DNA from 3 places in the Terrabacter sp. Soil811 genome. Region 1 is predicted to be linked to each of the others. Evidence: predicted binding sites of a transcription regulator. Region 1 holds the regulator's gene; each other region holds the start of a gene.
The links. The regulator LexA, encoded in region 1, represses DNA repair genes until DNA is damaged. The targets are predictions, from matches to a motif close to TCGAACANNTGTTCGA.
Positions count from the first base shown of each region.

Region 2: ruvC (crossover junction endodeoxyribonuclease RuvC) is a predicted target of LexA. The motif match lies at 6,318-6,333, and genes of this name have one in related genera.
Region 3: ASH01_RS21225 (HNH endonuclease signature motif containing protein) is a predicted target of LexA. The motif match lies at 8,117-8,132, and genes of this name have one in related genera.

Region 1 covers NZ_LMSX01000008.1:355,660-365,909, forward strand. The annotation lists gene ASH01_RS12170 (gamma-glutamyltransferase) at 1-1,304, opposite strand, end outside; gene ASH01_RS12175 (peroxidase-related enzyme) at 1,301-1,882, opposite strand; gene ASH01_RS12180 (LysR family transcriptional regulator) at 1,949-2,896, opposite strand; gene ASH01_RS12185 (Sir2 family NAD-dependent protein deacetylase) at 2,981-3,943, shown strand; gene ASH01_RS12190 (phosphotransferase) at 3,927-4,970, shown strand; gene ASH01_RS12195 (hypothetical protein) at 4,974-5,909, opposite strand; gene lexA (transcriptional repressor LexA) at 6,019-6,744, opposite strand; gene ASH01_RS12205 (LysM peptidoglycan-binding domain-containing protein) at 6,973-7,386, shown strand; gene ASH01_RS12210 (hypothetical protein) at 7,654-7,959, shown strand; gene ASH01_RS12215 (alpha/beta hydrolase) at 7,995-9,737, shown strand; gene ASH01_RS22510 (hypothetical protein) at 9,734-10,250, shown strand, end outside.
Region 2 covers NZ_LMSX01000008.1:976,314-986,563, forward strand. The annotation lists gene ASH01_RS14925 (adenine phosphoribosyltransferase) at 1-141, opposite strand, end outside; gene secF (protein translocase subunit SecF) at 217-1,371, opposite strand; gene secD (protein translocase subunit SecD) at 1,368-3,278, opposite strand; gene yajC (preprotein translocase subunit YajC) at 3,286-3,648, opposite strand; gene ruvB (Holliday junction branch migration DNA helicase RuvB) at 3,894-5,030, opposite strand; gene ruvA (Holliday junction branch migration protein RuvA) at 5,027-5,629, opposite strand; gene ruvC (crossover junction endodeoxyribonuclease RuvC) at 5,626-6,282, opposite strand; gene ASH01_RS14960 (YebC/PmpR family DNA-binding transcriptional regulator) at 6,429-7,190, opposite strand; gene pdxT (pyridoxal 5'-phosphate synthase glutaminase subunit PdxT) at 7,187-7,882, opposite strand; gene kynU (kynureninase) at 8,067-9,320, shown strand; gene ASH01_RS14975 (DUF4037 domain-containing protein) at 9,351-10,250, opposite strand, start outside.
Region 3 covers NZ_LMSX01000013.1:34,924-45,173, reverse strand. The annotation lists gene ASH01_RS21250 (potassium channel family protein) at 1-582, opposite strand, end outside; gene ASH01_RS21245 (potassium channel family protein) at 606-1,268, opposite strand; gene ASH01_RS21240 (APC family permease) at 1,474-3,435, shown strand; gene ASH01_RS21235 (class I SAM-dependent RNA methyltransferase) at 3,432-4,706, shown strand; gene ASH01_RS21230 (hypothetical protein) at 4,830-7,907, opposite strand; gene ASH01_RS21225 (HNH endonuclease signature motif containing protein) at 8,135-9,913, shown strand; gene ASH01_RS21220 (acyl-CoA thioesterase) at 10,040-10,250, shown strand, end outside.

The DNA.
Region 1 (10,250 bases):
GGGGCGTCGATCGAGTGCTGGAGGTCGTCGCCGCGAAGAAGTCCGCGTCCGAGCACCTGCATGAGCGCCGTCGTGATCCGGTCCGCCCCGGGTGAGCCGACGGCGAGCGCGGTGCCCGAGGAGCTGCGGCCGGTGGTCGGGGCCATGTTCGAGGCGAGCCGCGTGCCGGGGGGCACGGCGTGGATCCCGAGCCGGTTGAGCTCCGGCTCGCCGAGGGCGTTGTTGAGCAGGATGCCGGTGCCGGGGATCACCATGCCGGCGCCGTATCCGCACGACATCGTGATGGCACACGCGTTCCCGTGCTCGTCCACGGCGGAGACGTGAGCGGTGGACGCCGAGGTGGGAAGCCCCGCCAGCCCGTGTCGCTCCACTGCCTCGAGGAGGGCGTGGCCGTCGGCGTCGAGGTCGAGGGACCTGTCGTGGACGGAGAGGCGGTAGGCGAGGACCCGGCGCTGGATCTCGATGACCTCGGCCCACGTCCAGTCCTCGTGCCGCGCCAGCTGGCCGAGCATGGCGGCGAGCATCGGGCCGCCCACGGAGGGCGGCGGGTTGAGGGCGATGTGCCAGGAGCCGACGGTCCGCATCGTGGGTGCACGCACCACGGCCTCGTATGCCGTGAGGTCGGCCATCGTGATCAACCCACCGTTCGCGGCCATGTCCTCGACGAGAACGCGCCCGACGGCGCCGGTCGTGAAGAGCGAGGCTCCTTGTGCCGCAAGGAGGTCCAAGATGTCGGCGAGGTCGACGTTGAGGGAGGTCTCGCCCGGCTCGAGCGGTCCGCCGTCGGCTCCTGTCACGAGGGCGTGGGCCTCGGGGTCGTGGCCGAAGAGCGTGTCGCGGACGATGCCGAGGTAGAGGGCGGCGGCTGCGCCGACCAGGTACCCGTCGCGACAGGTGCGGGCCGACGGCTCCACGAGCCGCCGCCACGGCACCTTCCCGAAGCGGTCCCTGGCGGCTGAGAGTGCCTGCACGGCACCGGAGTTCGCGACCGCAGCGTGCCCCGCACCGATCGTCACCCCGCCGCCGTAGTCGGTGGGGACCTGCCGAACGCCGTGGCCGAAGGCCGACCGGTCCAGTCCCCGGCCGGGCATCTCGACGTTGCCGTCGATGACGACGGGGTCGTCGCCGGCGAGCCACACGTTGACGAAGGCGCCACCCATCAGGCTGACGACCCCGGGCTCGGTGCTCATGGCCGCCAGGGACGCGGCGATTGCCGCATCGACGGCGTTTCCGCCCTCGGCTGCCACCTCGAGCCCGGCCTGCAGGGCCGCCGGACCCGGAGCGGCGAGCGCCACCCGGCTCATGAGGTCGCTCTGCCGCTCGAGTGGTACTCCGAGTTCGGCACGAACCCCAGCGCCGTCGACACCCGGTTGGTGAGGTTGAACATCCCGACGACCTGGACGAGCTCGACCACCTGGTGGTCGTCGAGTCCCACGGCTCGCAGTGGGGCGAGGTCGGCCTCGGTGACCTCGGCGGGATGGAGGGTCAGCTTCTCGGCGTAGGAGGCCATCGCGTACTCACGGCGGGCAAGCCCTGCCTGCCGCCAGTTCGAGGCGACGAGGTCGGCGGTCACGGGGTCTCCGGTGTGTTCCCGGAGGGCTGCGCCGTGGCTCACCTCGCAGTACGTGCACCGGTTGACGCTGCTGACGACGACGGCCAGCAGCTCGCGGTCGGCGTTGCTCAGGTGCCCCTCCTTGTTGACGAGGAGGTTGAAGTAGCCCCACCACGCGAGGAACTGTTCGCCGTTGACCGCCTGAGCGCGGAAGACGTTGGGCACGAAGCCGACGGTCTCCTGTGCCTTGTCCCAGAGGCGGCTCACGCCCTCCGGGACGTCGTCGCGCTCGGGCACGGCCAGGTACGAGATGCGCTCGCGGTCACCCATGAGGCCCACCGTATGCCGCGTGGGGGCCGAGCGCCCGTGGCGCGCCCTCACGCGGCGACCCAGCCGTCAGGTCTTGGCGCCGACGAGCTCGGCGGTGGAGGCCTTCGGGTCGGCGCCGGCCGCCTCGCACAGTGCGTCGAGGGCAGCGGCGACGGCAGGCACGCGCTGCAGGTCGGGAGTCGTCACGGCGAGGATCTGGCGGCGCGACGCAGGGGAGAGCGGCAGGGTCGCGACGTCGTCGTGCTTGGCGGCGTTGAGGATGAGGTCCGGCACGAGGGCCACGCCCAGCCCGGCCGTGACGAGCCCGAGCTGGGCGACGTAGTCCTCGGTCTCGAACGCCACGTTGGGCCGGAAGCCGGCGGTGTCGGCGAGCGACAGGAGGTGGCCCCGACAGCGGGGGCAGCCGGCGATCCACTCCTCGCCCGAGAAGTCGGCGAGCGAGGCGGCCGCGTCGCCCGCGTGCGGGTGCGTGCCGGGGACGACAAGACGCACCTCGTCGTCCATGAGCCGGCGGGTCACGAGGAGCGAGAGGTCCTCCTCGAGCTCACCGAGGTCGCCACCCTCGTAGGCGAAGGCGACCGCGACGTCGCAGTCGCCGTTGCGCAGGGCCGCGAGCGACTCGGGCGGCTCGGCCTCGGTGAAGGTGACGGTGATGTCGGGGTGGCGGGCCTTGAGGATGGCGAGCGTCCGGGGCACGAGCGTGGCCGACGAGCTGGGGAAGGCCTGGAGGCGGACCCGTCCGGCGCGCAGGCCGGCGATCGCGGTGATCTCCTCCTCGGCCGCGTCTAGGGCGGCGAGGACACCGACGGCGTGGCGGGCGAGCACCTGACCGGCCTCGGTGAGGCGGACCTGGCGCCCGTAGCGCTCGACGAGAACGGTCCCGGTGCGCTGCTCGAGTCGGCGGACCATCTGCGAGATGGCCGGTTGGGTGAAGCCCAGCGCGTTGGCAGCGCTCGTGAAGCTTCCCTCGTCGGCAATGGCTTTCATGACCCGCAGGCCGGCAGCATCGATCATGTCCTCATCATAACCGATGATTATGGAATCCTGCTGTATCCAGTCGGTCGAGCATGGTCCCGGAGCGGCACGTAGGCTTGCCGGGTGCAGCAGCCGAACGGCATACCACCGCAGTCGACGGCCGCCGCGGTCACCCCGGCGACGACCCGGCTCTCCACCTCGCGCACCCTGCCGCTCCAGACGCACGACCTCGGCACCTTCGACGACCTCGTCGACCTCGTCAGTGGCGGCGGCGTCGTCGTGCTCTCGGGTGCGGGGCTCTCGACCGAGTCGGGCATCCCCGACTACCGCGGGCCCGACGGGACCCGTCGGGTCGAGCCGATGACGTACGGGGAGTTCGCGGGGTCGAGCGAGGCCCGTCGGCGCTACTGGGCTCGCAGCTACATCGGCTGGCAGCGCTTCAACGCCGCCGCGCCCAACGAGGGGCACCGCGTCGTCACCGACCTGCAACGTGCGGGCTACGTCGGGCCGATCATCACCCAGAACGTCGACGGCCTGCACCAGGTCTCGGGCGCGACGGACGTCATCGAGCTGCACGGGTCCCTCGACCGCGCCGTCTGTCTCACGTGCGGCGAGTACACCTCGCGAATCGGCCTGCACGAGAGGATGACCGAGGCCAACCCCGGCTTCATGGACCGCTTCGAGGAGGCGGCGCACGTGGTGGGCTCGCAGTGGGGTGAGCAGGTGCGGCCCGACGGTGACATCGTGCTCGCCGACGCACTCGTCGAGTCCTTCCACGCCCCGCGCTGCCTCGTCTGCGGCCACGACACCGTCAAGCCCGACGTCGTCTTCTTCGGCGAGTCGGTGCCCAAGGCCGTCGTCGAGCAGTGCTTCTCCCTCGTTGAGAGTGCCGGCGCCGTCCTCGTGCTCGGGTCGTCGCTGTCGGTCATGAGTGGCTACCGCTTCGTCCGTCGCGCGCACCAGCGCGACGTGCCCGTCGCGATCGTCACGCGGTCGGCGACGCGCGGCGACGCCGAGGCGACGCTGCGCCTCCACGCACCTCTCGGCCCGACGCTGACGGAGCTGCGCGATGCCCTCGGGCACTGAACTGCCTTGGTATGCCGCCCTCCCGGAGTCCGGTGACGGCCCGTCGGTCCGCTGGACGTCCGGCGCGTTCGAGGCCGAGCTGCGCGAGTGGGTCGGTGGAGTCCTGGGCGGTCTCGGCACCGACCTCGTGTCGCTCGACGCGGTGCACCAACGCCCCTGGTCGACGGTGTGGCGCGGTGTCACATCCGACGGCGCCACCTACTGGGCCAAGCAGAACTGCCCGCACCAGTCGTTCGAAGCGGCCCTGCTCGTCGTGCTCGACCGCCTGTCGCCGCACCGGGTCGTCCCGGTCGCCGCGGCCGACGTCGAGCGTGGCCTGCACCTCGTGCCCGACCAGGGGCCGGTCTTTTCTCTGACGGTCGCGGACGACGACGTCGACGCCTGGTGCCGGGTCGCCGCCGAGGCGATGCACCTCCAGCGCGAGCTCGTCGGCCACGAGGCGGACCTCCTCGGCGCGGGCATCACGGCCCTGCCTCCGGCCGAGTCGGCGGCCTACGTCGAGGCGAGGGTCGCGTCCCTGACGGCCCTGGCCCCGGACGACCCGCGCCGCATGGCCGACGACGTCGCGCACCGGTTGCGTGCGCTGCTGCCGGCGGTCACGGCGTGGGCCGACGACGTGGGGGGTCTCGGCCTGCGGGAGAGCCTCGTGCACAACGACCTCCACGCCAGCAACGTCTTCGCGACGGCGCACGGGATGCGCTTCTTCGACTTCGGTGATGCCGTGCTCGCGCACCCGCTGTCCGCGCTCTTCGTCCCGCTCAACGTGCTGCTCCACCGCTTCGGCGCCACCCCGGACGACCGTCGGCTGAGGCGGGTGGCGGACGCCGCGCTCGAGGTCTGGGGCGACGTCGTCCCGGTCGCTGCACTGCGCTCGGCCCTGCCGTCCGCGCTGCGGCTCGGGCGGCTCGGGCGCGCCGAGTCGTGGCTCCGGGTCACCGCGACCCTGACGCCGGAGGAGGCGGTCGAGCACGGCGACGCCGGCACGTGGTGGCTCGGCGCTCTCGGTGACGAGCCGCCGCTGTCCTGAAGGCTATTCGGCCACCGATCGAGCCGAACGCGCCTCGGCGCCATCGGCCTCGCGCAGGTCCCACAGCTCCTTGGTCTGCACGCCCCAGTAGGCGGCGAAGAGCACGATGATGATGACCTCGGCGATGAGGATCAGGTGGTCGAAGCCGCGCACCGTCAGGGCCGCCAGCACCGTCGCTCCCAGGGCGACGGCCAGGGCGACCGCGATCGCGATGTAGATGCGCTTGTAGACCGTTCCGCTCGCGCCGGTGCCACCGGCGGTGCCCTGGTGGCGCTCCTCGGCGCGCAGCGCGCTGAAGCCCATGACGGCGATCACCCCGGCCACCATGGTGCCCGCGGCTATGCCGTGGCTCAGTGCGATGAACCGGTCGCGCAGCACGAGGAAGAGGGTGAGCTCCGCGAGCAGCACCAGACCGCAGACGGCCGAGACGACCGCCGAGCGCACCGTGGGCCGGTCGGACGGGTCGCGCGTCATCGCGCCGCGCCTGAGCCAGGCGGCCACGAGGGCCGCGAGGACGGCGACGACGACGAGGGACCAGATGTTGTTGCGCACGGCCGCGGCGATCTCGGCCGGGGTCTGGGTGTACGCGTTCGGCCCGCACCGCCCGTCCGGCACCGTCGGGACCATGGCGACGACGAAGGCCATGAAGCCCGAGAAGTTGAGCAGCACGTCCTCCTCGGGCGAGTGCCCCTTGTAGGCGATGAGGCTGGCCCCGAGCGCGCACAGCGAGCCGACGAAGACGGTCCGCGCCGGCGTGTAGTAGTACGCGCTGATCGAGCCGAGCCAGCACGAGTGGTCGGTCTCCCACCACCACTGGTAGCCGACCGAGAGGAGCAGCATGAGGAGCAGGGCGATCATCGCGCCGCGCAGGTAGCGGTAGGTGAAGACGACGTCGCGGGTGCGGCCGGGTGCCGTGGCGGTCTCCTTCGCAGGACTCACGAGTCAGAGTCTCGCGCCGTCGCGTCCGATACGCCTCCCGGACGCGACGATGCCGCCGGCGCGGAGGGCGCCGACGGCATACGTCGTCGGGTGGGGGAGCGGGGCGACGTCAGAGCCGGCGCAGGACCGCCGTGACCTTGCCGAGGATCGTCGCGTGGTCGCCGTCGATGGGCGAGAAGTCGGGGTTGTGCGGCATGAGCCACACGTGCCCGTCGGTGCGCTTGAACGTCTTGACCGTCGCCTCGTTGTCGAGCATCGCGGCCACGACGTCGCCGTTCTCGGCGTGCTGCTGCTGGCGCACGACGACCCAGTCACCGTCGCAGATCGCGGCCTCGACCATCGAGTCGCCGTTGACCTTGAGCAGGAAGAGGTCACCCTCGCCGACGAGCTGCCGCGGCAGCGGGAAGACGTCCTCGACGACCTCCTCGGCCGTGATCGGCACGCCCGCCGCGATCTGGCCGAGCACCGGGACGTAGGACGCCTCGGGGCGGGCGTCGCCCGAGTCGGTCTCGGTGTCGTAGTGGTCGCCCCGCGGACGCGGCGCGGTCGGGTCACCGCCGCGGTAGCCGAGCTCCTCGGCCTTCGCATCGGGCGAGACGACCTCGAGGGCCCGCGGCCGGTTGGGGTCGCGGCGCAGGTAGCCCTTGGCGACCAGGGCATTGAGCTGGTGGGAGACGCTCGACGGGCTGGCGAGGCCGACGGCGTCGCCGATCTCGCGCATGCTCGGCGGGTAGCCGCGCCGGTCGACGGAGTTGCGGATGACCTCGAGCACCCGCCGCTGGCGGACGGTGAGACCGTCGCCGGTCTCGCGATCGGGAAGCTCGGTCACGCCCATGGTGTCCCCTTCGTCGGCTCGTCAGTCCGCGTCGTGACGCTGGGTGTGCGGCCAGTGTCAGTGGTGGCTGGTGAGGTCTGTGGTGTGAGGAAAGACTACGCAGTTCGAACACAGTTGCCAAACACCTGTTCGATGCGTGTCTCGACTTCATCGAACATACGTGCTACAACTCGTACAGACGTTCTATCGAACACGTGTTCGCCAGATCAGGAGCAAGGGGAGGTCACCATGAGCGCCATCGTCCTCGAGGCCGTTCGTCAGCCGCACACCGAGGAGCCCGCGCGGTCGCAGCCGACCGGTCGGCCCCGTCTCGTCCTCGTCCCCACCGGGCCGGAGGCCGCTCGTGCGGTGCGTGCCGCGAGGCCGCCGATGCGCCTGACGCGTTTCGGTCGCCTCGTCGTGACGCTCCTCGTCGCGGGCGTCGTCTCCCTCCTCGGCGTCGGACTCGCCGGTCAGCTCGCGTCGGCCACGGGCGAGCCGCGCACGATCACGGTCCGGTCCGGCCAGACCCTGTCGGGCATCGCCGCCCGCGAGCTGCCTGAGCTGACCGCGGCCGAGGGTGTCGTCGAGCTGCAGATCGCCAACGCGCTCAGCACCACCTCGATCCACGCCGGCCAGCAGCTCGTCGTCCCGGGTCGCTGACCCGGGGCCTCCTGGGCCGGCCGGGGACGTATGCCGTGTGTCCGGCTGCGCCCGTCCCGGCCCTTCCGATCCGCCGCGTTGGCTCCACCTTCAGCGGCTGGCGGTAGCGGCGCTTCGACCCCGCCGTTCCTGCCCCGGACGCCGCACCCCTGACGGGGGTGCGGCGTCCTGCTGTGCCCGCACCTGCCGTTCCCGACCCCTGTGGATGACGGGCTCGAGTCCTCGGACGCCTTGCCTAGCGTGGCTGTCCTCGGAAGGGAGCAGGGGATGCGCTACGACGTGGACACCGACGCGCTGCGCGACGACGCCGCCTCGGTCGGCGAGGTGCTCGCGCGGGTGCAGCGGCTGAGGATCGGCGACGAGCTGCGGCCACTCGGTGGGGCGATCCCCGGTGGTCGTGTCGCCGGCGGGCTCGGCCAGGTCGCTGCGGCGTGGGAGGCGCGGCTGGCCGGGACCCGCTGGGAGCTGCGCGAGCTGGGCCGCTGCCTCGCCACGGCCGCCGACACCTACGACGCCGTCGAGCAGGCGTCCCGGCAGGCCCTGCGGTCGTCGTCGTCCGGCGGCACCCCATGAGACCTGGTGTGGCGGGTGCCGGTGCTCCGCTGACCATGACCGTCGCCGACGTCCGGGCCTGCCGACCGCAGTCCCTGCTCGAGGTGGGCCGGCGCCTCGAGGAGCATCGCCTCCGGGTCCTCGGACTCGCGGAGCTCGTGCTGTGGCGTCGCTCCGCCGCGCCGCGCTGGTCGGGCGCGGCCTCCTCGGCGGCCGCCGACCGCTACGGCCTCGTCGTCGCCGGCCTCGGACGGCTCGCGGGGAGCATCGCGGTGACCGGTCACGCGGTCGGGCACGCCGCGGCACGTCTGCAGTCGGCGCTCGAGCTCGTCGGTCGCGCCGACCGTCGGGCCGCCGACGAGGGCGCCTGGGTCGACGGCGAGGGTCGGCTCTTCCTTCCCGTGCGGGCGTCGCTCGGAGACCTTGCCGGCGAGGCGCACCGGGCACGGCTCGACGAGCTGTTGAGGGTCGAGGTGCACGCCTGTCTGGCGCGGGCCCGACAGGCCGCGAGCCAGACCGACGACGAGCTGTGGCGAGGGCTGCTGACCGCTGCCCGTGGCGCGACGGCGTCTCCGGGGACTGCCGCGCAGCTGGTCCCGCAGCTGCCACCTCCGCCGGCGGGACCTTCGACGAGTGCCGGGGTCGGCCGTCAGGTGTTCGCCTCGGCCGCCTGGTGGCGGTCCCTGACCGACGAGGAGCGACGCCGCGCCATCCGTGAGCGGCCGGACTGGGTGGGTCGTCGCGACGGGGTGCCGGCCGCAGCTCGCCACGAGGCCAACCTCGTCCTGCTCGGCCGAGCGGAGCAGGCTGCCTGGACCCGCGAGCGGGAGGCGCAGCGGGCGGCGTCTGCGAGCAATGCCGCCGAACGCACCCGTTCGGCCGAGCACGTGGCGGCCCTGCAGGCGGTGCGCGACGTGCTCGGGCGTCGCGACGGTGGACCCCGGCGTCTGCTCCTCGTCGACGCGAACGGACCCGACGTCAAGGCGGCCGTCGCGATCGGCGACGTCGACCGGGCCGAGCACGTCGTCACGTTCGTCGGCGGCCTGTCGACCATGGTCGGGGCCGATCTCCGGCGCTACGACGACACCTTCGTGCGGATGCGTTCGGAGGCCAAGGCGGTGGCGCAGGGTGAGGACGTCGCACTCGTGACGTGGATGGGCTACGACGCGCCGCAGGTCCACGAGATCATCACGTCGGTCGACCGGAACGTCCTCAACGGCAAGCTGGCCCGCGACAACGCCGGCGCGCTGGCCGACTTCGTGACCGGTGTCGAGGCCTCCCGTGACCGTCCGGCCCACCAGACGGTCTGGGCCCACTCCTACGGCGGCACTCTCGCCGGCCAGGCCTCGCTTCGCACGAGTGCGATCGACGACGTCGCCGTCTTCGGTGCGCCCGGCCTGCCGTTCTCGGACGTGGCGCACACCGCCCTCAAACCCGGCTCCCTCAACGTCCTCGGCGCGGTCGGGGACGATGTGTTCGCCTACGGCTGGATGGTGCACGGCACGGCGCCGGCGGACGTCGTGGGCGCGAGCCGGCTCTCGACCTTCGCCCTCAAGCAGACCGGGACCGGCTGCAACCACTGGCTCCACCCACGATCCGACTTCGTCGACGTCCGTCGCACCTCCGCCGGTCACTCCGACTACCTCCGGGCCGGCACCGACAGCGCGCGCAACCTCGTCGCCGTGGCGGCCGGTCGTCCCGACCTGCGGGTCTTCCAGGGCATCGACGAGAGGGCGTGCACGACGACCGGACCGAGCCTCGGGACCGACCCCCTGCGCTGGCCGAGGCTCGTCCCGTGACCTCGTTCGACGACGACCCGACCCGCTTGTTCAACGGGATGGCCGGGTCCGCCCGACGCGACCGCCTCGTCGCGTGGGCGTGCGGGTGGCTCGCGGTGCTCCAGGCTCTGCCCTACGTCGCGGTCGGCTGGATCACCGACGGCGGGACGGCTGCCGGCGACGGTGCCCTGGACGCGTTGTCGCCCACTGCGCTGCTGGGCGTCGTCGGCTTCGGCGTCGTCCTGGCGGTTGCGCTGTCCCGGCCGGGGATGCAACCGCTCGTCGACGCAGGCGTGGAGGTCGACGACACGGGCGGCCCCCTCCTGCCGACGCGCCCGACAGGCCCGACGTGGACGACCGGGTCCGTCGTGCCGCGGTTGCGGTGGGCCGCCTTCGCGGCTCTGGCCGAGGCGGCGACCTTCGCCGGAGCCGCCCTGCTCGTGAGCGCCGAGAGCTCAGGAGCCTTCTCCGTCGGGGACGCTCTCGACGACGGTTCCGCCCTCGGGGCCTACGTCGCCACGGTCGTGCAGGTGC
Region 2 (10,250 bases), 620 kb from region 1:
CTGCGCGATGTCGCGGACGAGCTCGCCGAGGGCGGCACCGTCGGCGATGAGCGGGGTGAAGTCCTTGAAGAGGACCCCGGGCTTGGGGAAGTCCGGGATGTCACGCAGCTTGCTCGCGACGAGGTCACTGATCTGGCTCACGCCGTCTCCTGAGGTGGTCGAACAGGCGGTGCACGAACCGCGTGCGGAGGCGGGGCCGCGGATGCGGCCCCGCCGTCAGCGTCGCGACTTCGGCGCGCGCTTGGGCTGGTTGCGCGGTCCGGCCTGGGCGTACTTGTGCACGGGACGCGGTGCGCCCTCGACCGCGGAGTCGGCGCCGTCGTCGGCAGCAGCACCGGTGGCGTCCGCGCCGACGTAGGCCGGCTCACCGCCGAGCTGTGCTGCGGAGGCAGCCTGCTTGGCACCGTGGCGCGCGACGTACTTGTCGAGCTCACGGACGGCGGGCTCGTTGCGACGCAGGTCGACGAGCAGCGGGGTCGCGATGAAGATCGACGAGTAGGCGCCGACCGCGATGCCGATGAAGAGGGCGAGCGACAGGTCGAGCAGCGTGCCCGGGCCGAGCAGCGTGAAGCCGACGAAGAGCACGGCCGCGATCGGCAGCAGCGCGACGACGGTCGTGTTGATCGAGCGGACGAGCGTCTGGTTGACCGCGAGGTTGGCCGCCGCGGAGTACGTCATGCGCTTGGTCCGGAACGCGTCCGCGGTGTTCTCGCGCACCTTGTCGAAGACGACGACGGTGTCGTAGAGCGAGTACCCGAGGATCGTGAGGAACCCGATCATCGACGAGGGCGTGATCTCGAAGCCGAAGAGCGCGTAGATGCCGACGGTGATGACGAGGTCGTGCAGCAGGGCCACGAGACCGGACACGGCCATCTTCCACGTGCGGAAGTAGAGCGCCATGACCGCCGTCACGATGACGAGGAAGACGATGAGTCCCCGGATCGCCTGCTGGCTGACCGACTGCCCCCAGCTCGGACCGATGAGCGACGCGCTGACCGCGCCCTTGTCGACGCCGAACTGCTGGGCGAGTGCGGTGCTGGCCTCGTCGGTGCGGTCGGCCGCAGCCTCGGACTGCACGCGGACGGTGTCCTGGCCGACGATCGTCGTGACGACGTTGCCCTCGATGCCGGCGCTGGCGATGGCGCTCTGGGCCTTCTCCTCGTAGCCCTGGCTGTTGGACACGCCCTGGACGCGGAACTCCGACCCACCGCTGAACTCGATGCCGAAGTTCAGGCCCTTGACGAAGATGCCGACGAGTGCGAGGACGATGAGCACCGCCGAGATGGCGTACCACGTCTTCTGGCGCTTGATGAACTCGATCGAGCGCTTGCCGGTGTAGAGGTCGTTGCCGACCTGGGCGAAGTTGATCATGCCTGGGCCTTCCCATCGGCGACGCGGGCCGAGCCCACGGTGGCGGGCGGGCGCTGAGCGCCGGGTGCCCCGAACTGGCCGCGGCCCCGGTAGCGGACCGCCTCCTTGGCGCCGAGGCGCTCCGGGTCGAGACCCGACCACTTGTGGCCGCCGCCGAAGAACTTCGTGCGGGCCAGCAGCTGCACCGTGGGGTGCGTGAAGAGGATGACGACGAGCAGGTCGATGAGCGTCGTCAGTCCGAGCGTGAACGCGAAGCCTCGGACGTTGCTCGAGGCGAGGAAGTAGAGCACCCCGGCCGCGATGAAGTTGACGCCGTCGGCCGCGATGATCGTGCGCCGGGCGCGCTTCCACCCGGTCTCGACGGCAGCCACGAGCGGGCGACCGTCACGCACCTCGTCGCGGATGCGCTCGAAGTAGACGATGAAGCTGTCGGCCGTGACACCGATGGCCACGATGAGACCCGTCACCCCGGCCATCGTCAGGCGGAAGCCGTGCGTCGTACCGAGGACCGTCACCGCGAGGTAGGTGATGACGGAGGCCACGACGAGCGACGCGACCGTGACGAGGCCGAGCGCGCGGTACTGGAGCAGCGAGTAGATGACGACGAGCAGCAGGCCGATGAAGCCGGCCAGCAGGCCGATGCGCAGCTGCTCCTCACCGAGCTGGGGCGTGATGTTGTCCTGCGTCTGCAGGGCGAAGGAGATCGGGAGGGCACCGAACTTCAGCTGCTCGGCGAGCTGCTTGGCCGAGTCGATGGTGAACGAGCCCGTGATCGAGGCCCGACCGTCGGTGATGACGGCGCGGGCCTGCGGTGCCGTGATGACGGCCTTGTCGAGCACGACTGCGAACTGGTCGAGCGGCGGCTGGGACTGCAGGCCGTAGAGGCGCTTGGTCACGGCCGCGAACTTGGCCTTGCCGGCGTCCTTGAAGGACAGTGCGACCTCGACGATGGAGGTCGGCTGGCCGTTCGGGCCGGGCTGGTAGCCGCTCGTGGCGTCGGCGATCTCGCTGCCGTCGATCTCGCTCGGGCCGAGGACGTACTTGGTGACACGGTCCTCGCCGCACGTGGCGATGGGCTGGGCCGGGTCGTCCTGGATCTTGTCGACCGCCCCGGGAGCCGAGCAGTCGAGCGCGGTGTACTCCTTGGCGACCTTCGTCGCAGCTGCGTCGGCCTTGGCCTTGTCCCAGCCGAGCCCGACGAGGCCGGTGCTCACCTGCGTCTTGATGGCGGCCTCGGTCTGCGCGGCCGTCGGCGCGGGGGCCTCGGTGGCGGCAGGTGCCGGCGTCGTCGCCGTGCCCGACGGCGTGGCCGACGGCGTCGGGGTCACCGGGGTCGTGGCGGCGCGCAGCGCGTCGGGGACGACGCCGTTCTGGGCGGTCGCGGACGTCGAGGGCGTCGCAGTGCCCGTGGCCTTCGGCGTGCCCGTGCCGGTCGCGGTGCCGGAAGGCGTCGCCGTGCCGGTGGACGTCCCGGTCGGCGTGCCGCTCGGGTTGGCCTGGCTGGCGTTGGGGTCGAGCGCCTGCACGTAGACGGCGCGGAAGCGCAGCTGAGAGGGCTTCTTCAGCGCGTCGAGCTGCTCGGCCGTCGGCTGGCCGGGGATCGCCACGACGATGCTGCGGCCGCCCTGCGTCGTGATCTCGGCCTCGGAGACGCCGTTGGCGTCGATGCGCTGGCGGATGATGTCGACCGCGCGGTTGACCTGGCCCTCGCTGATGGTCTCGGTGCCGTTGAGCTGGGGCTGGAGCACGAGCTCCGTGCCGCCCTCGAGGTCGAGCCCGAGGCGAGGGTTCATCGACCCGTCGGCCCACTTCGTCAGGCCGGCGGCGAGACCGCCGAGGGCGAGGATGATGACGACGAGCGCCAGGAGGCTCCGTCTCGCCGACTTCTTGGTGGAGCTGCGTGCCACGAAACCCTCACTGACCGTTCTGGTGGGAACCCGGGTTCGCACCCGGCGCGTCGTCGACGGGGGCGTCGTGGGCGGGCGAACCAGCGGCTGCCGCGTCGGCGGCAGCCACGTCGGCCTGCTTCATCGCCAGGGCTCGCCGGTCGAACCGGACGGTCGTGCCCTCGGCGATCTCGAGCCACGCGCTGCTGTCGTCGAGGTGCTTGATCGTGCCGTAGATGCCCGACGAGGTGACGACCGAGTCTCCGACCTCGAGCGACGAGCTGAAGTTGCGCATCTGCTTCATCCGCTTGTTCTGGGAAAAGAACAGCCAGCCCAGCAGCAGCAGGGGCAGGGCGAAAATCAGCAACGAGAGGGCCCCGTTGTTGTTCATGTCAGCTCAGTCCTTCGTGTCTTCGTCCGGTCAGCGCGCAGGCGCGCCAGGACCCGTTGATCGGGTCGGCTGTCGCGTCAACGACCGGGAGCACCGGATGGTGCCGCGGCAGCGGCGATGGTGCCCGCAGGAGTCTACGTGCGCCGGTGCCGTTTGTCAGACCAAGACGGAACGGTCCCGCAGCGTGCGCGGGTCACGTTTTGGTCGCGCTCGGTGCGGGACGCGCGACCACGCCGGGCCCGGCCTCAGGCGTCGAATCGCGCGCCGCCGGCCTCGTCGATGGGCAGGGTGGCGGTCCAGAGGGCCTGCGAGTCGTGCGGTGGGGTCAGGCCCAGGTGCTCCCAGGCGAGGCTCGAGGCGGCCCGGCCACGGGGGGTGCGGACCATGAAGCCCTCGCGCACGAGGTAGGGCTCGGCGACCGTCTCGACGGTGTCGGGCTCCTCGCCCACGGCGACGGCGAGGGTCGAAAGGCCTACGGGCCCGCCGTTGAAGCGGCGGCAGAGCGCCTCCAGCACGGCTCGGTCGAGGCGGTCCAGGCCGCGCTGGTCGACGTCGAACAGCTCGAGCGCCTGACGCGACGCGGAGTGGGTGACGCGGTCCTCGCCGTGCACCTGGGCCCAGTCGCGGACCCGGCGCAGCAGGCGGTTGGCGATGCGCGGCGTGCCACGCGACCGCAGGGCGATCTCGCGGATGCCGTCCTCGTCGGCGTCGAGGCCGAGCAGGCGTGCCGAACGGTGCAGGATCGTCACGAGGTCGGCCGCGGCGTAGTAGTCGAGGTGACCCGTGAAGCCGAAGCGGTCGCGCAGCGGCGCGGGCAGCAGCCCGGCACGCGTCGTCGCACCGACGACGGTGAAGGGCGGCAGCTCGAGCGGGATGGCCGTCGCGCCGGGACCCTTGCCGATGATGACGTCGACCCGGAAGTCCTCCATCGCGAGGTAGAGCATCTCCTCGGCCGAGCGCGACATCCGGTGGATCTCGTCGAGGAAGAGCACCTCCCCCTCGGCGAGCGACGAGAGCACCGACGCGAGGTCGCCGGCGTGCTGGATCGCGGGCCCGGACGTGATGCGGATCGGCTGCTCGAGCTCGCCGGCGACGATCATCGCCAGGGTGGTCTTGCCGAGGCCGGGCGGGCCGGAGAGCAGCACGTGGTCGGGCGGCGTGCCACGACGCTTGGCGGCCTTGAGGACGAGCCCCAGCTGGTCGCGGACCCGGGTCTGTCCGGGGAAGTCGTCGAGTCGCTTGGGACGCAGCGCGGCCTCGACCTGTCGCTCGTCGGTGTCGCCGGCCGCGTCGACGATGCGCGCCGTCGCGTCGAAGGAGCCGTCGTCCCAGACGTCCGGCTCGGCCCCGGTGTCGAGCTCCCAGGAGCGGTCGACGCTCATCGGCCGAGCTCCTGCAGGGCGGCCCGCAACAGTGCCGACACCCCGGCGCCGTCGGCCGCGAGGGGAGCGATCTTGTCGAGCGCGTCGTCGGCCTGGCGCACGGTCCACCCGAGTCCGACGAGCGCCTCCCGGACCTGCTCGCGCCACGCCTCGCCGGCGTCGAGGTGGACGTGGTCGCTCTGGCCGGCCGAGCCCGGCAGGGCGCCGAGCTTGTCCTTGAGCTCGAGGACCATCCGCTCAGCGCCCTTCTTGCCGATGCCCGGGACCTTGGTCAGCGCGACGAGGTCGCCCGTGCCCAGCGCGACCCGGACGGCGTCGGGCGAGTGGACCGCGAGCACGGCCAGCGCGAGGCGGGGCCCGACCCCCGAGACGGTCTGGACGGTCTCGAAGACGTGCTTCTCGTCGTCGGTGGCGAAGCCGTAGAGCGTCAGCGAGTCCTCGCGCACGACGAGACTGGTGGCGAGCTCGGTGGGCTGGCCCAGGCGCACGGACGTCGCCGTGGCCGGAGTGGTGTGGACGAGCATGCCGACACCGCCGACGCCGACCACGACCGAGTCGAGGCCGACCTTGAGGACGGTGCCGGAGAGCGAGGCGATCATCGGGGCTGGGCTCCAGGGTGGGGTCGGGCGGTCTGGCCGGTGCGGGTGGGCTGGGTGGTCGCGGCGCGCAGCCGCTGCAGCGGTGGGGCGGCTCCCGGTGGGACCCGGCGGGGTATGCCGCTCCCCCGGTTGCCCGTGCGCGCGAGCACCTCGAGCCGCGCTTCCTCGAGCCGGCTCTGCGTGCCTCCGCGCCACACGTGGCAGATCGCGAGGGCGAGCGCGTCGGCGGCGTCGGCGGGCTTGGGCGGGGTGTCGAGCCCGAGGAGCCGGGTCACCATCGTCGTCACCTGCGCCTTGTCGGCGCGTCCGCTGCCGCTGACCGCGGCCTTGACCTCGGTGGGTGTGTGGAGGGTGACGGGCAGGCCGAGCCGCTCGGCCATGATCATGACGATCCCGGTCACCTGAGCGGTGCCCATCACGGTGGAGACGTTGGTGTCGGCGAAGACGCGCTCGATGGCCACGGCCTCGGGACGGTGCCGCGCGAACCACTGCCGCATCTCGTCCTCGACGGCGACGAGGCGCTTCGGGGTCGGGTCGCCGGACGGGGTGCGGATGACCCCGACCTCGACGAGCGACAGCTTGCGCCCCGGGACTCCGTCGACCACGCCGACGCCGCAGCGGGTGAGCCCGGGGTCGACCGCGAGGACGCGCACGGCATACCTCCCTGGGGCGTGGGGCTCTGGACGATCCGAACAGGTGTTCGGGACAACGCTAACGGGCCTCCCCCGAAAGGACGGGAGGCACGCCGGTCTCGGCGTGCCTCCTCGTCGAACCTCGGGCGCACGAGCCCTCGGCGCGGTCAGTCCTCGTCGTCGTCGAGCTGCGCGAGGACGTCGTCGGGGATGTCGCCGTTGGCGAAGACGTTCTGCACGTCGTCGCTGTCCTCGAGGGCCTCGATGACGCGGATCATCTTCTTGGCGCCGTCGAGGTCGAGCGGGACCTGGAGGTTCGGGACGAACGACGCCTCGGCCGACTCGTAGTCGATGCCGGCATCCTGGATCGCCTTGCGGACCGCGACGAAGTCGGTGGCCTCGGAGATGATCTCCCACGTGTCACCGTTGTCGTTGACCTCCTCGGCACCCGCCTCGAGCACCACTTCGAGGATGTCGTCCTCGGAGCCGGCGTCCTTGAGGACGGTCACGACACCCTTGCGGTTGAAGACGTAGGACACCGAGCCCGGGTCGGCGAGCTGGCCGCCGTTGCGGGTCAGCGCGGTGCGCACCTCGGCGGCAGCCCGGTTGCGGTTGTCGGTGAGGCACTCGATGAGCACGGCGACACCGTTGGGGGCATAGCCCTCGTACATGATCGTCTGCCAGTCGGCCGCGCCCGCCTCGGCACCCGAGGCGCGCTTGACGGCGCGGTCGATGTTGTCGTTGGGCACCGACGTCTTCTTGGCCTTCTGGATGGCGTCGTAGAGCGTCGGGTTGCCGGTGGGGTCGGCGCCACCCTGACGGGCCGCGACCTCGATGTTCTTGATGAGCTTGGCGAAGAGCTTGCCGCGCTTGGCGTCCTTGGCCGCCTTCTGGTGCTTCGTGGTGGCCCATTTGGAGTGGCCGCTCATGCAGTGTCCTCGCGTTCCGGTGACTGGCGTGCACCCGACTGCTGGAGTCGGTGCTCTCTGACGATCGAGACGAACTCGGCGTGGATCCGGCGGTCTGCCCCCACCTCGGGGTGGAAGGACGTGGCCATGAGGTTGCCCTGCCGGACCGCGACGATCCTACCGGCGGCCGGGCCCTCGCTGACGCGGGCGAGGACCTCGACGCCCGGACCGGCCTGCTCGACCCATGGGGCGCGGATGAAGACGGCGTGCACCGTGCCGGTCGTCGAGGGGTCGCCCCAGGCGTAGTCGAGGTCCTGCTCGAAGGAGTCGACCTGACGGCCGAAGGCGTTGCGCCGCACCGTGATGTCGAGACCCCCGAGCGTCTGCTGGTCGGGACGCGCGTCGGCGATGCGGTCGGCGAGCATGATCATCCCGGCGCACGAGCCGTAGGCGGGCATGCCCTCGGCGATGCGCCGCAGCAGGGGCTCCCGCAGGTCGAAGGCGCGGACGAGCTTGTCCATGACCGTCGACTCGCCGCCGGGGATGACGAGGCCGTCGATGGCCTCGACCTCGGCGGGACGCCGGACCGTGACGCCCTGCGCGCCGAGCGCGGTGAGGGCCGCGAGGTGCTCGCGGACGTCGCCCTGGACGGCGAGGACGCCGATGCGCGGCACGCCGACGCCTTCGGCGCGACGGTCGGCGCCAGGGTCCACGGCGGGGTCCGCGGCGGGGTCGGCGGTCGTGCCGGGGAACGTGCTGATGGTGCTCACCGGGTCAGCGTAGAGCGCTCGTCGTGACGGACGCGCCACGGGTCGGGCTGCGAGAACCGTCTCGGATGCCAGACGTCCGCGGAGGCGGCCCTGACATCGGCACGATGCCACCGGATACGTTGCGGCCATGACGACGGTGCACACCCACGACGACCTGACCGCCCGCGCCGAGCAGGCCGATGCCGCCTCCCCGCTCCGGGGCACCCGCGACCTGTTCACCCTCCCCGACGACGTCATCTACCTCGACGGCAACTCGCTCGGCGCCCTGCCGAGCGCGGTTCCGGCCGTCATCGACGACGTCATGCACCGCCAGTGGGGCGAGCGCTTGATCCGATCGTGGAACGAGGCCGACTGGTGGGGCGCGCAGACCCGCGTCGGCGACCTCGTCGGCCGTCTCGTCGGTGCTGCTCCCGGGCAGGTGGTCGTGACCGACTCGACGTCGGTCAACCTCTTCAAGGCGGTCATCGGCGCCGGACGGCTGCGGCCCGGCCGCCGCGTCGTCATCACCGACCCCGACTCCTTCCCCACCGACCTCTACATGACCGAGTCCGCGGCCGAGCTGGCCGGCCTCGAGGTGCGCCGGGTCCACCCGCGCGACGCCGTGGCCGCCATCGCCGAGATCGGTGACGCCCTCGCGCTCGCCTCCTACTCGAGCGTCGACTACCGCACGGGCGAGCTCTGGGACCTGCGCGCGATGACCGAGGCCGCCCACGCCGTCGGCGCCCTCGCCTGCTGGGACCTCTGCCACTCGGCCGGCGTGATCGCGGTCGAGCTCGACGAGGGCGGCGCCGACCTCGCGGTCGGGTGCGGCTACAAGTACCTCAACGGCGGCCCCGGCGCCCCCGCCTTCCTCTACGTCGCGACCCGCCACCAGGACGACTTCGACCAGCCCCTCACCGGCTGGCAGGGACACGCCCACCCCTTCGAGATGCGTCCGGACTACGAGCCCGCGCCCGGCATCACCCGGGCCAGGGTCGGGACCCCGCCCCTGCTCTCGGTGCTCGCCCTCGAGGCCGCGCTCACGGCCTACGACGGCCTCTCTCCCGCCGACGTGCGCGCGGCGTCGCTCTCCGTGACCGGCACCTTCATCGACGCCCTCGACGCGCTCGGGATCGACCTCCCGCTGGCGACGCCGCGCGAGCCGGAGCGCCGCGGGTCCCAGGTGTCCCTGCGCCACCCCCAGGCGTTCGCCGTCGTGCAGGCCCTCATCGCCCGTGGTGTCATCGGGGACTTCCGCGAGCCCGACATCATCCGGCTCGGCTTCGCGCCGCTCTACGTCACCCACGTGGACGCGGTGCAGGCCGCGGTCCACGTCGAGGAGGTCCTCGACGGGCGCGAGTTCGAGCGTCCCGAGTTCGCCGAGCGCGGCGCCGTCACCTGACGCACCGCCGGGTCAATGGTGCTGCGCCCGTCATCGCGTGGGCCGGCGTCGACGGGCGTCCGTCAGCACGTCGATGTTGTCGCTCCACTGCTCGGCGGAGCCCACTCCTCGGGGCAGTGCCCGCACGGCCGGGTCGGTGACGCTGGCCTCGAGGACCTCGACCACCGCGCCACGCACGCCGCGGTAGGGCCGGTCCCAGAACGGCTCGACGGGGTCGGCGACGGTGGGCAGCCCGACCTCGCCCTGGGCCACGGCCAGCACCCGCAGCGCCTCGATGAGACCGTCCTCCCGCTGCCGCCAGTCGGGCGATGCCACCGCCCGTTCGAGCGGCTCGAGGGCGACCGCGGACCGGGGCAGCCGGGCGAAGCTCGTGCCGAGCCACTTGGCGTAGGGCGGCCAGCGCCGCTCGAGCAGGTGGCCCAGGTGCATCGCGATCCCGGCCAGCCGCGCCGCGACGACACGCGAGCCGAGGTCGTCGCCGCGCTCCCCCGTCCGGCCGACGAAGGGCAGCTCCTGCCCGAGCCGGACCCAGTCGGTCGCGACGACGTGGCGCCAGACGTCGTCGGGACACCACGCGAGGCGCTGGCGTATGCCGGCCAGCTCGCCCACGTCGTCGACGAAGACCGCTCCGCCGGTGACCTCGAGGACGGCCTGGCCCGTCAGGGAGAGCCAGTCGGCCACCGTCAGGTCGCGGGTGGGGTCGACGCCGAGGCGCGAGACGGCGAGGTCGCGGGCCGTCTCGACCTGCACCCGATGGCGCACAGCCGGGTCCCACGTCGTCGCGAACCGGGTGGGGTGGCCGGCGAACGACGCAGGCAGCTGCTCGGCGAGGTGGTCGTCGACGGCCATGACGACGTCGTCCGGGACGAGGAGGTTGAGCCTCAGGCCCCAGTCGTGGTCGCGCGACATCGCGTCGTCGAGCCCGAGGAC
Region 3 (10,250 bases), on a different contig from region 1:
GATCGCGTCGTCGGGCGTGGGAGCGAGCGGGCGCTCCTCGCGGATGATCGCGACGAGCACGGTGTCGGTGGGCCAGTCGACGTCACCGACGCGGCGCCCAGCGAAGGGGCTGCCCTCGGGCAGGGTGATCTCGACCATCGAGGCCCGGCCCTGCTGGAACTCGAAGATGCGCACGAGGTCGCCGATGCTCACGGCCTCCTCGATGAGCGCCGTCATCAGGCGTGGGGTCGACACCGCGACGTCGACGCCCCACGACTCGTCGAACATCCACTCGTTCTTGGGGTTGTTGACGCGCGCGACGGTGCGCGGGACGCCGAACTCGGTCTTGGCGAGCAGCGAGAGCACGAGGTTGGCCTTGTCGTCACCGGTGGCGGCGACGCAGACGTCGGACTCCTCGAGCCGGGCCTCCTCGAGGGCGGCGAGCTCGCAGGCGTCGGCCAGCAGCCACGACGCCTCGGGCACGCGCGAGGCCTGGACGTCGTCGGCGTCCTTGTCGATGAGCAGCACCTGGTGCCCGTTGCCGAGCAGCTCACGGGCGATGGAGCGGCCGACGCTTCCGGCTCCGGCGATGACGACGCGCATGGGGTTGTTTTCTCCTGTGCCGGTCAGTGGGCGGCCGGGGCCTGGTCGCAGAGCCGCTCGACGCGAGCGAGGTCGTCGCGCGGGACGGTGAGGTGCACGAGGTCGCCCTGCTGGACGACCATGTCGGGCCGGGGGAGCGTGCCCTCGCCGAGCCGGGTGACGTAGGCGACGCGGGCGCCGGTCTGCTCCTCGAGGTCGGTGAGGTGCCGGCCGACCCAACCCTCGGCGAGGGGGACCTCGGCGATGACGATCTTGCCGCTCGGGTCGGTCAGCTCGGGCACGGCGCCCTGCGGCAGCAGCCGCTGGATCATCTGGTCGGCGGTCCAGCGCACCGTCGCGACGGTCGGGATGCCGAGGCGCTGGTAGACCATGGCGCGCTGCGGGTCGTAGATGCGGGCGGCGACGTGCTCGACGCCGAACGTCTCGCGCGCCACGCGGGCGGCGAGGATGTTGGAGTTGTCACCGCTGCTGACGGCCGCGAACGCGTAGGCCTCGCGGATGCCGGCGGCGATGAGGGTGTCGCGGTCGAAACCGATGCCCGTGACCGTCTGGCCCTCGAAGGAGGTGCCCAGCCGGCGGAACGCGGAGGCGTCCGCGTCGATGATGGCGACGTCGTGGCCGTTGCGGCCCAGGGTGCGGGCGAGGGTCGACCCGACGCGGCCGCATCCCATGATGACGAAGTGCACGGACGCGACGCTACACCGTGACGCCGTCGCCCAGTCTGCAGGCCGCGCGGGCTGGACCGGGGAGCGAAACGGTCGGGACGGCATACGTTCTCGGGGTCGTGTCCACGACGTCCCGAGTGGGTCAGTGCGGGGAGCTGATCCGTCATACAGTTGCGTCGTGCCCGGTACCGGTTCGCTGTTCAAGCGCCTCCTCCTCGGTCGCGCGATGCGCAGCGACAAGCTCGGGGAGACCTTGCTGCCCAAGCGCCTCGCGCTGCCCATCTTCGCGAGCGACGCCCTCTCGTCCGTGGCCTACGCGCCCGACGAGATCCTGCTCATGCTCGGTCTGGCGGGCGGCGCCTTCGTCGCAACGCACAGCTGGCAGGTCACCGTCGCGGTCGTCCTCGTCATGGTCGTCGTGGTGGCGTCGTACCGCCAGAACGTGCACGCCTACCCCTCGGGTGGCGGCGACTACGAGGTCGCGACCGTCAACCTCGGCCCACGGGCCGGCCTCACCGTCGCCAGCGCCCTTCTCGTCGACTACGTCCTCACCGTCGCCGTGTCGATCTCGTCGGGTGTGCAGAACGCCGCCACGGTGCTCGGGTTCGTGCGCGGGCACGAGGTCATCGTCGCGGTGGCTCTCATCGCCTTCCTCACGGCGATGAACCTGCGCGGGGTGCGCGAGTCGGGCAAGGCCTTCGCCGTGCCGGTCTACGCCTTCATGCTCGCCATCATCGGCATGGGCATCTACGGCTTCATCCAGCACTTCACGGGCTCCCTGACCCCGGCGGAGAGCGCCGGCCTGACCCTGAAGCCCGAGGAGGGGCAGGGTCTCACCGGTCTGGCCGCGGCGTTCCTCCTGCTCCGCGCCTTCTCGTCCGGGTGTGCGGCCCTGACCGGCGTCGAGGCGATCAGCAACGGTGTGCCCGCCTTCAAGAAGCCCAAGAGCGCCAACGCCGCGACGACCCTGCTGCTCATGGGCACGCTGTCGGTCGTCATGCTCGGCTCGATCATCGCGCTGAGCCAGTGGACCGGCGTCAAGATCGCCGACAACCCGGGCGCCCAGCTGCTGCGCGACGGGCAGCCTGTCGGCGACTCGTACATCCAGCACACCGCGATCGGCCAGCTCGCCGAGTCGGTGTTCGCGAACTTCCCGATCGGTGTCGTCTTCGTCTCGATCGTCACCGGCCTGATCCTCGTCCTCGCGGCGAACACGGCGTTCAACGGCTTCCCGGTGCTCGGCTCGATCCTCGCCCGCGACGGCTACCTGCCCCGGCAGATGCACACCCGCGGCGACCGGCTGGCCTTCAGCAACGGCATCCTCATCCTCGCCGGTGCGGCCATCGTCCTCGTCATCGTCTTCAAGGCCGAGGTCACGGCTCTCATCCAGCTCTACATCGTCGGGGTGTTCGTCTCGTTCACCACCTCGCAGGTGGGCATGGTCCGGCACTGGACGCGCCACCTCAGGCTCGAGCGCAACCCCAAGGAGCGGGCCCGGATGCAGCGCTCGCGCGTCATCAACGCCGTCGGCGCGGCGATGTCGGCGACGGTGCTCATCGTCGTGCTCCTGACGAAGTTCCAGGCCGGGGCGAAGTACGCCATCCTCGCGATGGTCGTCCTCTTCGTCCTCATGCTCGGGATCAAGAAGCACTACAACCGGGTGCGCGACGAGCTGGCCATCGACTGGGACGTCGAGCGGCCGATGCTACCGAGCCACGTGCACGCGATCGTCTGCATCTCCAAGGTGCACAAGCCGACGATGCGCGCGCTGGCCTACGCCCGGGCGAGCCGGCCGTCCTACCTCGAGGCCGTGACGGTCGACGTCGACCCCGACGAGACGCAGGCGCTGCTCGACGAGTGGGACAAGCGCGAGATCCCGGTGCCGCTCAAGGTGCTGTCCTCGCCGTACCGCCAGATCACCAAGCCGATCCTCGACTACGTCCGGTCGATCCGCAGCGGCAACCCGCGCGACATCGTCACGGTCTACCTGCCGGAGTACGTCCTCGGGAAGTGGTGGGAGCAGGTGCTGCACAACCAGAGCGCGTTGCGCCTCAAGGCCCGGCTGCTCTTCACACCAGGTGTCATGGTCGTCAGCGTCCCGTGGCAGCTGCAGTCCTCCGAGGGCGCCGAGCGCGACTGGATCGACGAGCCCCCGATCAGCGGCTCGGTGCGCGGTGGAGCGCTGTGAGCGGTCGCCAGAACCGCGAGCGGGCCGCCGGTGGCGAGTCTCTCGTCGGGAGGGAGTGGACCGTCGAGGTCGGACCCGTCGCCCACGGCGGCCACTGCGTGGCCCGTCACGAGGGTCAGGTCGTCTTCGTGCGCCACACGCTGCCCGGTGAGCGCGTCGTCGCACGCGTCACCGAGGGCCGCGTCGGTGACAGCTTCGTGCGCGCCGACGCCGTCGAGGTGCTCGAGGCCGCGCCTGGTCGTGTGACCGCACCGTGCCCGTATGCCGCCCCGGGCCTCTGTGGTGGCTGCGACTTCCAGCACGCGTCCCTCGACACCCAGCGGGCGCTCAAGGGTGCCGTCGTGCGGGAACAGTTCGCGCGCGTTGCCGGCCTCGACGTCGATGTCGTCGTCCAGCCGGTGCCGGGCGACGAGGAAGGGCTGCGCTGGCGCACCCGGGTCGAGTTCGCCGTCGACGGTGCCGGCCGAGCGGGTCTGCGCGGACACCGGTCGAGCGACATCGTTCCCGTCGAGGACTGCCTCATCGCCACGCGGGCGGTCATCGACTCCGGCGTGCTCGACACCGAGTGGCCGGACGTCGAGTCGGTCGACGTCATCGATGCCGTGCACCCCGACGAGCCGGTGCTCGTGCCGCTGCCTGCGCCCGAGGGTGGGAGTGGTGGCGGCGGAGGCCTCGTCGGCGAGCTGGCCCGCGACGGGGACTGGGAGGGCGAGTACGTCGTCTCGGCCCGGGGCTTCTGGCAGGTGCACCCGGGCGCGGCCACGACGTTCCTGTCACGCGTGTCGACGCTGCTCGGGGCGGAGCCGGGGGACCGCGTCCTCGACCTCTTCGCGGGCTCGGGTCTCTTCACGATGCGGCTCGGTGAGCTCGTCGCGCCGGACGGATTCGTCCTCGGCGTCGAGGGTGATCGCCGAGCGGTCGAGAACGGCGAGTCCAACACCGAGCACCTCGAGAACGTCGAGTGGCGCGCCAACCGTGTCGACCGTGAGCTGCGGTCGCTCGTCGGACAGGGCGTCACGGCAGACCTCGTGGTGCTCGACCCGCCCCGGACGGGTGCCGGCAAGGACGTCATGGCCCTGGTGGCCGGGATGGGGCCCCGACGCGTCGTCTACGTCGCGTGCGACCCCGCAGCCCTGGCCCGCGACGTCAAGGCGGCTGTGACCCACGGCTACGGCCTCGTCTCGCTCGAGGCCTGGGACGCCTTCCCGATGACCCACCACGTCGAGTGCATCGCCGTGCTCGAGCCGCAAGATGGGTCGACGAGCGCCTGAGCTCTTCCAACGCGCAGCACCTCAGCCCGGGGGTGGTCACGTCCGCGCCGCGGGGCGAGCACCGGGCGAGGAGGATCTCGGCGGCACGCGCGGCACGCGCGGCGGGTCTGGGCGGGTCCTGCGTCAGTGCATGACGGCGAGGCCGTCGACACCGGACGCCTTCGTGGACGTCGTGCGGATGACGACGGAGCCGGTGCGGGTGACCGTCTGAAGGGGCAGCCAGCGGATCTGGCGGTACACAGTCGTAGCACTGTAGAGACTGACGCGTCCCAGCCTGACTCCGGCGTGGTAGACGTCGACCGCTCCGCAGGTGGGACAGGTCGTCACCACGATCGCGACGCGGCGCGCCTGCACCGAGGTGCGGGTCAGCGACACCCCGGTGCTGGTCGCACGGGAGACGGTGCCGTACGCGTAGGCGCTGCCTGCGCCGCGGGTCCACCCCGCCGAGGCGGCCAGGGCACGGTCGTCGAGCACGACCGATGTGCACCGTTCGCCGCTCCATGCGCTGAGGTTGCCGGCAGAGTCGCGGGCCCGGGCGCTGAAGCAGTACTGCTTCCCGGCTGTCAGTGTCGTCGACACGTTCGTGCCGTGCACTGCACGCCACGCTGTCGGGTAGGTCAACGCGGCGAAGCCTGCGTTCCAGGGCGCCGCGCGGTAGCGGATCTCCACTGAGCCGAGGCCAGAGCCGCCGGAGTCGCTGGCCGTCCAGGCCAGCTTGAGTGCCGTGGTCGTCAGCACCGACGGCAGGGCGCCGAGAGCGACGGTGGGCACGGTGACGTCGACGGACCAGGTCGTTCGCGCGATCGCGGACTGCTGACCGCTCGGGTCCGTCACGCGGACTGCGCTCGAGTGCTGCCCCGTCCGCAGTGCAGCCAGTGACCACACCGGCGAGCACGGAGCCCAGGCGGCTCCGTCGAGCTGGCACTCGCGCCGCAGGCCACCCGGGGCGTCGTCAGGGTCGGTGGCGCCGACGGTCAGGTTCGCGGTCGACGTCGTCCAGGCGGGGGCCGCGAGGGAGGCCGACGGAGCGGCCGAGGTAGGGACCAGCCACGACACGGACGAGCCGCCCGGAAGCTGCCGGGCGAGTTTCGGGGTCGCCGAGCGCAGGTCGAACAGCCGGGTGGTGGGCGGGTCGCCGTAGGGTGCTCCGGTCACGGCAAGAAACTGCCCTGTGGGGTCCCACGAGAGGTCCGTGGCGCCGGCGTGGGTCCCGACGAGGGTGGACGCGCCCCCGCTGAGCGTGGTGACGCGGATTTCGCCCGAGCCGCCCCAGCCGGTGAGGGCGTACGCCACGCGCCCGGAGCGCGAGACGGCCAGTGCCGCTGCCCCGGCCGTTCCGGGGATCGGAGTCCGGGATCCCGACACAGGGTTGACCCGCACCAGTCCCGCCTCGGAGTCTGTCGTGGCGACCAAGGCCGCACCGTCCGGGGTCCACGCAGGTCTGGACAGACCCGCGGAGGCGGGCACGACCGTGGCTGGACCACCGGTGACGGGGACAGTGACGAGTGAGGCTGCACGGTTCTGGCTGCCGGAGTAGCCCGGCCTGAGCAGCACCACCGTGGAGCCGTCTGGGCTCACATCCGGGTCGCGGTCGGCGACGAGCGAGTCGGACGTCAGGATCCTGACGCCGTCACCGGACGATCCCAGCACCCTGACGGAGCCGGCGTACGGGCCCTCGGAAACGACGATCCTGTCTCGGGTGGGCGAGACGGCGACACCGTCCGTTGAACTCCGCCCACTGCCCAGCATGCCGCCGTTGGTGACGCCGCCATCAGCGTCGTAGGCGCGAATCCCGTTCGCCGTCGTGACGAGGAGCCACCGCGACGCCACCGTCAGCGGGACCGGCTCGGACGCCACCTGACGCCCGTCCGTGGTGAGCAGCACGACGCGTAGCGCGTGGGCTCCGGTCACGAGCGAGGAGATCGTGGTGCGACCGGTGGTGCCGCCCGGCACCGTCTGCAGGGCCAGAGGGGTGCCGCTTCCGAGGTCCTCGATGCGCCATCCCCTGATCAGACTCTGGCTCAGCGTCGTCGGGGCCGTCCAGGAGAGGTCCAGCCGCCCGGGCGATGCCGATCCGGCCACCGCCTGGGGTCCTGAGTAGGTGGATGGCTGCTGGCCCACGACCGTCCCCAGCTCCCACTCGCCGACGTCGCTCGACATGACAAGGACGCCGTTGCCCTCCACCGAAGCCGCGGGTCCCGCCGCATAGCTGACGGTGACCGTGCACTCAGATCCAGACGAAAGGGTCAGGCCCTCGCAGGTGGAGCCGGACACGGTCAGCGGGGCTGACGTGGACATCGCCGAGTCCACGATCCGAGCTGCGCCCAGCGACAGGGGCTCAGTGCCGGTGTTCGTGACCGTCACCGGTGTCGTGGTCGAGTCGCCCGGGGCGGCCGTCACCACGGTCAGTGCAGAAGTGGCCAGCGCGTGGGTGGCTTCCGGCGTGTGCCAGCGCAGCTCAGCGCGCAGCCGGTGTCCGTTTCCGCAGTCGAGACTCGCATCCACGCTGATGGAGGCGTAGAGGCCGTCCACGGAACGCGCCGCCCGCGACACCGTCGCGGTTCCGCCAGGCGCCGCGCCTCCCGCGCCGCTCCCGCAGAAGTCACCGGACATGGCCCGCATCTTCAGCATGCCCTCCGCGTCCCCGACGGTGTACGTGCCATCGGCGACGTCAGCAGGGAGCACCAGTGCCTTACGCCAGGATCCCGCGGAGAACGAGATGCCGTTGTCCCAGCCCTGTGTCAGGGCCGGCGTGCTCGAGGCGGTCGCCACCACCGTCGAGCGCTGTGTGTCGTCGCCGCCGGCGGCCTCGTCCCACACCAGTGTCAGAGACACGCGGTTCGGGTCATACGGTCCCGCCCACACGGGGACCCGAGCAGTGACCGGAGCTGACTCGGCGCTGTCCCCGGCCGAGTTGCGGGCCGTGACCATGTAGGTGACCTCGACGTCGACGGGGGCACTGCGGTCGGCGTAGCTCCACATGGTCGACGTCGTGGCCGTGGGCACCACCCAGTCGGCGTCATAGCCGGGGCCGCGCCGGTGGACGACGTACGTCGTCGGCACGCCGCCCGTCTGGGTGGAGCCTCGGTACCAGTTCAGCATCACACCATCGACGCCGACCGACGAGCTCAGTCCCCACGGGGGCTCGGGAAGCGCCGGGGCTGCCGAGGCGATCGCCGTCGTCGTGAACAGGGTGGCCACACTGACCACCAACGCCATGAGGCAGGCCAACGGGCCCCGCATCCGTGCACCCAACGCTGTCTCCGGTGAGTCAAGCGGCAGCGGGCCGGCCGGCGGCAGCCCCCTGGCCGCGCGTGGACACTATAGGCGGCACATCAGCCTGACCGGTCGGGACCGCGCACTCACCCTCACGTGGGTGGTCAGTCCGGGCAGAGGGCACTGTCGGTGGATCGTACTAGTGTTCGAACATGGAGATGGGGAGCGCCGGCGAGAGCAGCGAGGTCGCTGCGGGTGGCGTGCTGTCGTTCCTGACACAGATCCCCGCTGACGTCTTCGACGCGCTGCCACCGGTGGCCCAGGCGGCAGTCGTGGCACGTGTGGTGCCAGAGCGCCTGCGCAGTCTCGACACGGCGAGCGCCGAGGCGGTCCTTGCTGTCGCGCAGCGCGCGATGAACGTCCTCGGCGCCGTTCAGGACCTCGCGCTCGCGGCCTGCGTTCGACGCGAGGAGCTCGACTTCGCCGATCTGGACGGTGAATGGGGTGACGGCTCGGAGTGGCGGCCCTCGTCGGTGAAGATCGTGGCCTCCAGCGTCGCGCCCGTCCTGTGCTCGACGCCGCGCGGCGCCGAGTCGCGGGTCGCCGACGCGCTCTGCCTCGTCGAGGACCTCCCACGCACCTTGGCAGCCGCACTCGGCGGGCGGCTCACCCAACGGCAGACGGGCGTCGTGGCGGACCGAGCGGGACTTGTCGCGGTTGATGCTCGCCCGGCCTTCGATGCCGTCGTGATGGAGACCGGGGTGGAGTCGCTGACGCCCGCCCGGCTGCGACGCCAGTGCGAGCGTGCCGCCATGGCGATCGACCCGGACGCCGTTCATCGTCGGGCGGAGCACGGTCTGCGTGACCGCTTCGTGCGGGTGGAGCCGGGACTCGACCCGGGCACGACGTGGTGGAAGGCGTCGCTGCCGGCGGGGGACTCGATGCAGGCCTGGGGCGCCGTCGATGAGCTGGCCCACGAGTACGTGCGTGCCGACCCGGCCCGGTCGATCGACCAGGCGCGGGCGGACGCCTTCCTCGACCTGCTGCTCGGGAGCGCCCAGGTGTCCACCACCGTCGAGCTGGTCGTGCCCACCTTCACCGTTCCCTCGACGGACGACCAGTGGAGCGTTGCCCTCCGAGGTCCATACGACGCCGGGGCCGTTCCCTCCGCCGTGCCGGTGGACGTGTGGCCGGGCGGCCCGTCTGGTCGGCAGGCCCAGCCATCTGCCCCCAACGCGTTCGACGACGCCGACGCAGCCCCGGATGCCGAGGCCGGTGCTCGCGCTGACGCCGATGCAGCCCCAGATGCCGATGCCGGCGCCGGCGATCTGGCGTACATCACCGGTCCCCGGCTCACGCCGGAGCATGCGATCGGGTCCGAGCTCTTCGGGTCCGAGCTGTTCGGGTGCGAGCCCGGGTCGCGCGTCGGCTTCAACGAGGACCTGTCCGCTGTCGGGGCGTGGCACGCGCACGATTCAGCGCTTGCGGTGGCCGACACCAGGTCAGCCAAGGTGACGACGAGCCCCGATCAACGTGTTGGCAGACGATGGCGACGACCGCGGCTCGGCGTCCGGCATCCGCGGTTCGGCTGGATGCTCTCGGACGTGCTGGCAGAGGTGCTGTCCGACCCTGACGTCGTGCTGCGCGTGACCCGGGCCGACGCGTTGACCGGCGTCACGGTCGCCCGCGACCCCGCGATCTACCGGCCCAACGCTGCTCTGGCACAACGCGTTCGGGACCGCGACCGCACGTGTCGGTTCCCGGGGTGCGGTGTCGCCGCGCGCCGGTGCGACCTCGATCATGTCGTGCGCTTCCCCGACGGCCCGACCACCGAGGACAACCTCGTCTGCCTGTGCCGGACCCACCACGGTTTCAAGCACCACGCCGGCTGGACGCTGACGTCGGAAGCCGACGGCACATGCACGTGGAGCTCGCCGACCGGACGCTCCTATGTGACGCACCCAGCAGACGTCAGGCTCGACGCTGCCTGAGGTGGACTCGTGGCCCCTAGGATCTCGACGGTCGCGAAGGCTCGCAGCGTCCATTTTGTGTCTCCCAGCTGGCCGTCTGCGGACCTGGCGACGAAGGGGTGCGCACGTCACGAAAGGATGGGGGTCATGTCGTTCAGCTATCCCGTGGCCGTGAAGTTCTCCGAGATCGATCTCGCCGGCGTCGTCTTCAACTCCCACTACCTGACGTGGTGCGAGGACGCGAAGATGGCCTTCCTCGACCGCCTCGGCTACGGGCCCTACCGCTTCGCCGACGAGCACCGGCTCGCCCTCGTCCGGCACGCGGAGATCGACTGGACCGCGAGCCTCAAGCCGCTCG